DNA from 4 places in the Neobacillus sp. NRS-1170 genome. Region 1 is predicted to be linked to each of the others. Evidence: predicted binding sites of a transcription regulator. Region 1 holds the regulator's gene; each other region holds the start of a gene.
The links. Region 1 encodes Rex, which represses fermentation and respiration genes when NADH is low (regulators of the CRP and FNR family bind a similar motif). Its sites were predicted from a motif close to TTGTGAAATATTTCACAA; they were not measured.

Region 1 (2,188 bases):
TACTACTCAATATTTTACCGTATTCCCAAAGGTCCGGCAATAAAGCGGGTCAGTTTGCCTGATGAGAAAACCTCATGGACAAAAAAATGTACCGATAGTTCAAAGTTTCACAGACATAGAAAGAAAAATAGTGTATGATTTAATCGGAGGATTGTTTATATGGCAGAATTCACTCATTTTAATGAAGAAGGCAGAGCAAAGATGGTTGACGTCAGTGATAAACCAGAAACGGCGCGCACAGCTCTGGCTCATTCAAGCATAACAGTCAGCAGAGAAATTTTTGAAAAAATAACGAATCATGAAATGAAAAAAGGCGATGTCTTAGCTGTTGCGCAGGTTGCCGCCGTGATGGCCGCGAAAAAGACATGGGATCTTATTCCAATGTGCCATCCTATTCCATTAACGGGAGTGAATATCTCTTTCTCGTGGGAACAGGCCGGTGACAACTATCAATTACATATTGCAGCTTCTGTTAAAACAAAAGGTAATACAGGTGTTGAAATGGAAGCGTTAACAGCAGCGTCTGCCTGTGCATTAACTGTCTATGATATGTGTAAAGCCGTTGATAAAGGCATGGTCATCGGACCGACCTATTTAGTAGAGAAAACGGGCGGTAAAAATGGAGATTTTAAGAGAACAGAACTAGTTTAACAAAACTATTTATATGGGGTGTGGGAGATTATGAGTAATGAAACGATGAAAATACCACAGGCGACAGCCAAACGGCTGCCCCTTTATTATCGATTTTTAAAAAACTTGCATTCTTCCGGCAAGCAAAGAGTTTCATCAGCAGAATTAAGTGAAGCGGTTAAGGTTGATTCGGCGACAATCCGAAGGGATTTTTCCTATTTTGGAGCCTTAGGGAAAAAGGGCTATGGATATAATGTGAATTACTTATTAACCTTCTTCCGGAAAACATTGGACCAGGATGAACTGACAAAGGTTGCCTTAATTGGGGTGGGGAATCTTGGTACAGCCTTTTTAAACTATAACTTTTTGAAAAATAATAATACGAAAATTGAATGCGCTTTTGATGTCGATCCTGGAAAAATGGGAACGACGATTCGTGAGGTACCGGTTTATCATTTGGATGAGCTGGAGAGGGTAATCACCGAACATCAAATATCAGTCGCGATTTTAACCGTTCCGGCACAGGTCGCCCAAATGATTACAGACCGGCTTGTAAAGGCAAATGTGAAAGGAATCTTAAATTTCACACCGGCAAGATTAAATGTTCCGTCCTCGCTTCGTGTTCATCACATTGATTTAGCTGTCGAGCTGCAATCACTGATTTACTTTTTAAAGCATTATCCAAATCCAACAGATGAAATCGAAGAATAAAATGTTTAAGGGCTTTTCGCAAAATTTTGCGGAAGGCCCTTTTATTATTAGGACAAGTTTTTCGAATCTTTACAACGTAACAGTGTTATGTTACATTAATACACAGAAAGGGGTTTTAATCATGAGCGAGGAGTTAATTTCGAAAAAGGAATTATTAGAGCTGGCGGGAATATCCTATGGACAGCTGTATAGATGGAAGCGTAAAGACCTCATTCCGGAGGAATGGTTTGTAAGGAAATCCACGTTTACCGGCCAGGAAACCTTCTTTCCAAAGGAAAAAATCTTAGAAAGAATCAATAAAATTCAAACGATGAAGGAAAATTTATCGTTAGATGAACTAGCAGACATGTTTTCTCCTAGTCTAAGCGATTTGCAGTTAGATAAGGATGAATTAATAAAACGTAACATTGTTTCAAATGCAGTGATGAATTTTTACCTGGAAAATGACCAAGGCAGCCCAAATTTTAATTTTTCCAGAATGCTTGAAGTTTATGTTTTAGAGAAGCTGTTGCAGTCAGGGGAGATCAATTTGGATGAAGGGAAAATGCTGCTGCAGGTGCTAAAGGACAATGCCGCGCTGATTAAGCAAAAAAGCTGTGAACTCCTGATTACCCGCAAACTTGGTGTATCATCGTGTTTCTTACTGATTAATGCGGAAGAGATCCATTTTGAGAGGGGAACGAAGATTGTCGTGCAGGTTTCCTTAATGACCTGTATGGAAGAAATTAAGTCGAAATTATTATAAAGGAGAATCCTTATGGAATTGAAAAATAGAGGAGATTTGGCCATTAATGGCTTAGGTTCTTCAAACGGCGGACAATTTAACCTAGTTACATTGAATGGCAGA
Region 2 (2,188 bases), on a different contig from region 1:
AAAGGATTTTAGTAGATATTGGGGACGGTCAGAGCATTTCCGAAAATTTGAGCACCTTTAGTTCAAGAATCGTAAATATTATTAACATCCTTAAAGAGACAAATAACAGAACCCTGGCACTATTAGATGAACTAGGTTCAGGTACAGACCCAGGGGAAGGAATGGGCCTGGCCACGGCGATTTTGGAAACTCTTTATGAAAAAGGGGCTATCATCCTCGCAACCACTCACTATAGTGAAATTAAGGAATTTGCTGAAAATCACCATGGTTTTATTAATGGGTCAATGGAGTTTGACTTAAACACACTTAGTCCAACATATCGCTTAAATATTGGCAGGGGAGGGGAAAGCCAGGCGTTTGCGATTGCTTTAAAGCTTGGCATTCATCCGAAAATAATTGAAAAGGCACATAGGATTACCTATAAGGAAGAAAAAAATTATACAACTGCCATAACAGATCCATGGAAACTGAAGGAAATCGAGAAACAGGTAATTATCAATAAATATCAGAACCAAAAAAAAGCCAGCAGAACAGAATTGCAAATTCCAAAATATCAACAGGGTGACAATGTCAAGGTTTCACCTGCTAATGAATTTGGTATCGTTTATCAGGGGCCAGATTCACAAGGGAATTATGTAGTACAAATTAAAGGGGAAAAAGTGTCAGTAAACCACAAAAGGTTAACTCTTTATATTGCAGCAAGTGAACTATATCCAGAGGATTATGACTTTGATATTATTTTTCAATCAAAAGAGAACAGGAAAAAAAGTAAAATTCTTTCGAAAAGGCACGAGGAAAAAATTATTATCGATCATACGGAATAACAAATTTTGCTAGGACTTTGTATAAAGTTCTAGCTTTTTTCATTTGGCTATATTAAAGGCTAATATTGATTTTGACCTATGTTATTTGGAACACAAATCAACAGCATTGGGTTGAAATCGCTTTATAAACTGTCAAATATCGTTCAAGGTTTACTTATTAACAAAAGGGAAATGGAGGTTTATGATGTTTATATAAATTATATGTGAATTAATTCACAATCAGAAGGAGTCTTTCTTATGGAACTTCAACCAATGGAACAAGTGATTAGTCTTGCATTAAAAAAGAAAAAAATACTTGATGAATCGGTCATTAAGTATTTAATAAGAGCAGCTCTGTCTGGCATTTATATTGGATTTGGCATTATGTTATCATTTCGGTTGGGAGAAGGTTTTTTTGATATTCACTCACCAGTGGCATCATTGATGACTTCCATCTTTTTTGGAATCGCCCTGGTTTTAATTATTTATGGCGGTTCCGAATTATTTACCGGTAATACTATGTATTTCACAGTGAGTACATTAAATAAACAAACTTCATGGAAGGATACACTCCAAAATTGGATTGCATGCTATACCGGAAATCTCATAGGTGCTGTTTTTTTCGCCCTGCTAGTGTTGTATTCCGGGATTTTTTCAACGCTGGATAATAGTCAGCTTTTAATGGAAACAGCGGCTCATAAAATGGAATATTCAACGATGGAGTTATTTTTTCGAGCCATCCTTTGTAACTGGGTTGTTTGTTTAGCTGTTTGGATCCCTATGCACGTGAAAGGAGATGGAGGCAAAATAGCTGTTATGATGCTGTTGGTGTTTGCCTTTGTTGCTTCTGGATTCGAGCATAGTGTGGCCAATATGGTGACGTTTTCACTTGCCTTAATCCTGCCGCATCCAGATACGATAACCCTTGCAGGCGCATTTCATAATTTAATTCCTGTTACCATTGGAAATATTATCGGCGGAGGGCTGTTTGTAGGTGGCACCTATGTGTTTTTATCTACGACTTCAAATCAAAAACAGCATCTAAAACTTACGAAAAAAGGAACAGTAAAACCTTCATATTTAAAAAAGGCAAAAGCATAGCCTTCCAGTTCAGGAAGGCTTTCGTTATTAAATTCTTATTCCTTTATTGATATTCTTGATGTATTGTTCAGCCAATAACTGCTTTACTTCATTGTAGCTTAAACCTGACTGTTCATTTAACCTCTTTACTTCTTCAATATCTGTACCTGCAACCGTAAATCGTTTTGAGTTCAACTTCATATTGTTTTATTCTCCTTTAGCAAAAAAATTTCTCGAAATGAAAGGTATTTTTTAGGACATACTATAAAAAAAGGAGGCGGTTCCAATTTTTTATGGCAAACGGG
Region 3 (2,188 bases), on a different contig from region 1:
TCAGAATCATCGGTGATGCCGCCTTTTTCCTAATAACCTCCATTTTCACGTCATCACCACAAATCAATGCACAAGCAATGCCATCGGCAAATAGAGAAGTACCAATTAAATTGCTTTTTGATAGGTCGTTACGTTGGAAAGTCAAGCTGCATAACTCAACAGAAAGAACAAGAACTTTTGCTTTTGGAAAGGCCAGACAATATTCAAATGCCCTAGATAACCCTGCAGCCCCGCCTGCACATCCCAATCCCCAGATTGGCACCCGCTTCGTCTGGGAACGAAAGGGCAAGGTATTCATGATTCTCGCTTCAATGCCTGGTGTAGAGATACCAGTAGTGGAAATATAAAAAATAGCGTCGATTTCTTCATAAGAGATATTTTCCGAGAGAAAAACGCTATTATTTAAACACTTTTCAATGGCTTCGATTCCTAATGTGGTGGCGGAATTGATATAAGCATTATTTTTTTCCTCAAAAGAATGGTCTTCTTGGAACCACTCAATATTGTTCACAAAATGCCTTTTTTCAATTTGACCATTTTGAAACGCTTTTAATAATCGTTCAATATCCTTAAATGAATCGGTAAAGAGTTCTCGCGCGAATTTTGATGCTTGTTCTTGATTAATTTCAAACGGGGGAATTGCCTCTGCAATGGAAATAATCGTAGGCATTATCATTCTCCTTCGACATATGTAAGGGTATTTTTTCCAGCAGGAGAGAAAATTATGCGAAGAGAAAAAAAGATAAAAAAAAAGCTTCCCCTATAAGGAGAAGCAAACGTTTTGAAGGTTGTTGTTGTGCTCTCTTATTATAACTCGGAAATCGTTTTCGTACATTGCATAAACATTTCCAATTTACTGTTTATCCGGTTGTTTTTGAACTTCAATTTTAATTTTCTTATTGGCTACTGATCCGCAAATCTTGCAAATTTCGACCGCATCGTATAGAAGACGACAATTCTCGCAATAATACTTTTCCACAAAAAACACGCTCTTTTCTGAAGGAAAATTAGGTATTTATTTTTATCTTATTTTCTATTTCCCAATTTGTGACTATTATTTAAATTTGTTCATTATTTCACATATACACTATTATTCAATTACTTTTATCACAGGTTAGATGTGATAATTCACATTTTATTCACAATTGCAAGCAGGCTTTTGTGATATAAATCACTGTTGCATCAAGTTTTTACCATTAACATAGTAGATATCTTAGGAATGAACAATTTGTGAACTTCGAAATTTCATATTTTCCTTTCACAATTGTTTTGTATTATGAAAGAGAATTAATAAATTTATTATTTAATTTTCTGAAGGGAGTGCAAGGGGATGGCGAAGGCGGAACTAAAAACAAAACATAAAACTGAAATGGAAGACAGCTCTTCTCTCAAGGGGACACTCGCATCTGTTTTCTTTTTGGGAATCTTCATTATTGTCACTTGGGTCAGTGTCTACTATTTATTCGTTGAACGTTTTTAAAATTTGAGGAGGAAACAATTATGCATATGCATAAATTTGAAAAAATTTGGCTGATTTTCGGGATTACCTGTCTTATTTTTTTCTTATCTGTCGTGGGGGTAAGCGCCTTCTATTTAGGGAATAAGCCGCCAAGCTGTTTGACAACTGTTAATCCAGAAAAGGTGGATCAAACAAAACCCTTCGACAAACCAGGCCTACATAAAGTTGAGGGAAAAGATTGGGATTATGAATTAGTATATGTAGCATCAGCTTTCTCTTATAATCCTGCACAAGTTAAAGTGCCGCTCGGCGCAAAGGTAAGAGTTATCGCTACTACTAAAGACGTCGTTCACGGCTTCGAAGTGGCAGGAACAAATATTAATATGATGCTTGAACCTGGTTATGTCAGTGAATATACAACAACGTTTGACAAAGCTGGTGAGTACTTAATCGTATGTAACGAATATTGTGGTACAGGTCACCATTTAATGAGCTCGAAGATTGAGGTGGTAGAATAATGGTTAACTCAGCAATTACAAAAATTAAAGTTGACCCGCGTGATGCAAAGCTTTCAATGGCACATTTTTATGTTGCTTTTACTGCCCTTGCACTTGGCGGACTAATGGGGTTGCTGCAAACTCTAGTCCGTTCCGGTAAATATGAACTTCCTGGCGGTATCGGTTATTATCAAATCTTAACCGTTCACGGAGTCATGATGGGTCTAGTATT
Region 4 (2,188 bases), on a different contig from region 1:
CTTTTTCACTTGCCTTTAATGAGCAAATGATTCATCAATTTCATGTCGAGGAGCATGATATTCCTGTTTCGAAAATTGTTACTGTCGAAAAAGTCATTAAAATAACATGATGGCTACGTTATAGATTTTGGGGGTGATCCTTATTACCGGTACATCGGGATATTTACTTAATTCCTTAACCAAGTCAGGAGCGATTGGGGCTATTTTGACTGGACTTGCTGTTTATATTGGTTTTGGTGTAAAGGGGCTGTTCCTGTTAGGGACATTTTTCACCACTTCAAGCCTTTGGTCAAAGTATAAAAGTGCAGCTAAAGTTTCCATTGAAGAAAAATTAGCAAAAGGTGCGACGAGGGATTGGCGTCAGGTTGCAGCAAATGGAGGGGCCGCCGCCATTTTTAGTATCATTTATTATTTCCAAAGTGATAGTCTTTGGTTAATTGGTTTTAGTGTCGCTCTTGCAAGTGCTAATTCGGATACGTGGGCTTCTGAGATCGGAAGTTTAAGCCGAAATAATCCAATATACATACGGACCTTTAAGCGAATTGAAAAGGGGACCTCTGGGGCAATCAGTTTATTAGGAAGTGCAGCAGCAATTAGCGGGGCACTTTTGATTGCTCTCTTTACTATGATGTTATTTCATATGCCTGTCTACGAGAGTTTGATTATATTTTTGTTTGGATATTTAGGGAATGTAATTGATACTTTAGTTGGTGCCTATTATCAACAAGAATATAGATGTGTTAACTGTGGAATTCATACTGAAAAAATGGTCCACTGTGGTAAGCCAACTAACCGCGTAAAAGGGGTACCATTTGTGGATAATGATATGGTTAATTTTCTTTCCGGTTTAATAGCCGCAATTTTAGCGATTTGGGTCATCCATCTTTCTTTATAATTGGTTAACAAAATTGTTAAAGAGATAACGGTTTCATTTTATTTTTACAGTAAAAAAAGATTGTGAAATGATATACAATCTAAGTATAAACAAAATATCCGAACCGATTTGTAAGGAGGAATTTTTATGTTAAATCGTGTAAATAGAGTGGCTCTTATTGGGACTGGGTTTGTCGGCTCAAGTTACGCATTTGCTTTATTAAATCAAGGCATTACTGAAGAGCTTGTTTTAATCGACTTAAATAAAAATAAGGCAGAAGGAGATGCAATGGATTTAAATCATGGCTTACCCTTTGCACCTTCTCGAACAAAAATCTGGTACGGCAGCTATGAAGATTGCGGGCAGGCAGATCTAGTAGTCATCACTGCAGGTGCTAATCAAAAGCCAGGGGAAACACGGCTTGACCTGGTTGAGAAAAATACAAGAATTTTTAAGGGGATTGTCGAAGAAATTATGTCTTCGGGCTTTGATGGTATTTTTCTAGTGGCAACCAATCCGGTGGATATTTTAACTTATGCTGTTTGGAAGTTTTCCGGGCTTCCGAAAGAACGGGTGATTGGCTCAGGTACGATCTTAGATACAGCACGTTTTCGCTTTTTACTTGGAGATTATTTTGACGTTGATACAAGAAATGTCCACGCTTATATTATTGGAGAGCACGGTGATACAGAGCTGCCAGTTTGGAGTCACGCCGATATTGCAGGTACTTCAATCTCTGAATGGACAAAAAATAAAGAAGGATTCAATCAAGAAGAGATTGATAAAATCTTTTTAAATGTCCGGGATGCAGCCTATCATATCATTGAGCGAAAAGGGGCTACCTATTATGGTATTGCCATGGGCTTAGTAAGATTGACGAAGGCAATATTACAAAATGAAAATTCTGTTCTAACTGTTTCCGCATATTTAGATGGTGAGTATGGTCAAAAGGATATATACATTGGAGTACCAGCTGTGGTAAACCGTAACGGAATTAGACAGATTGTCCAGCTTGATTTAAATGATGATGAAAAAGAGAAATTTACACATTCTGTAAATGTATTAAAGAAAACAATGGAGCCTGTTTTTAAAAATATTTAATGGTTTAGAATTGGATAAAAAAGTTATCATCTTCACAGAATAATAGCAGGAGGGATGATAATGTCTCGAATGTTAACATCTATTTTAATGATAGGGTCAATTGGTTATTTTGTATTTCGTTACCGTTATCGTTTGATTAATGTCTTGCTAGGTTCTAGCTGGATGCGGAGAATTGCGGTTGGTTCCATAATGAGTTTGCCAGGTGTGAAACGA

Region 2: the regulator Rex is predicted to act here: its motif matches at 1,026-1,043, upstream of ACIFOT_RS02405 (formate/nitrite transporter family protein).
Region 3: the regulator Rex is predicted to act here: its motif matches at 1,065-1,082, upstream of ACIFOT_RS05540 (cytochrome c oxidase subunit 2A).
Region 4: the regulator Rex is predicted to act here: its motif matches at 956-973, upstream of ACIFOT_RS16875 (L-lactate dehydrogenase).

What each region holds. Positions count from the first base shown of each region.
Region 1 covers NZ_JBITPF010000099.1:29,748-31,935, reverse strand. The annotation lists gene moaC (cyclic pyranopterin monophosphate synthase MoaC) at 160-651, shown strand; gene ACIFOT_RS30935 (redox-sensing transcriptional repressor Rex) at 682-1,341, shown strand; gene ACIFOT_RS30930 (YhbD family protein) at 1,463-2,086, shown strand; gene ACIFOT_RS30925 (polymer-forming cytoskeletal protein) at 2,099-2,188, shown strand, end outside.
Region 2 covers NZ_JBITPF010000009.1:17,629-19,816, reverse strand. The annotation lists gene ACIFOT_RS02410 (endonuclease MutS2) at 1-824, shown strand, start outside; gene ACIFOT_RS02405 (formate/nitrite transporter family protein) at 1,062-1,904, shown strand; gene ACIFOT_RS02400 (hypothetical protein) at 1,932-2,084, opposite strand; gene ACIFOT_RS02395 (cold-inducible protein YdjO-related protein) at 2,170-2,188, shown strand, end outside.
Region 3 covers NZ_JBITPF010000013.1:104,822-107,009, reverse strand. The annotation lists gene ACIFOT_RS05545 (type III polyketide synthase) at 1-670, opposite strand, end outside; gene ACIFOT_RS05540 (cytochrome c oxidase subunit 2A) at 1,331-1,480, shown strand; gene ACIFOT_RS05535 (cytochrome c oxidase subunit II) at 1,501-1,977, shown strand; gene ACIFOT_RS05530 (b(o/a)3-type cytochrome-c oxidase subunit 1) at 1,977-2,188, shown strand, end outside.
Region 4 covers NZ_JBITPF010000038.1:1,768-3,955, reverse strand. The annotation lists gene ACIFOT_RS16885 (5-formyltetrahydrofolate cyclo-ligase) at 1-110, shown strand, start outside; gene ACIFOT_RS16880 (DUF92 domain-containing protein) at 134-895, shown strand; gene ACIFOT_RS16875 (L-lactate dehydrogenase) at 1,022-1,975, shown strand; gene ACIFOT_RS16870 (hypothetical protein) at 2,036-2,188, shown strand, end outside.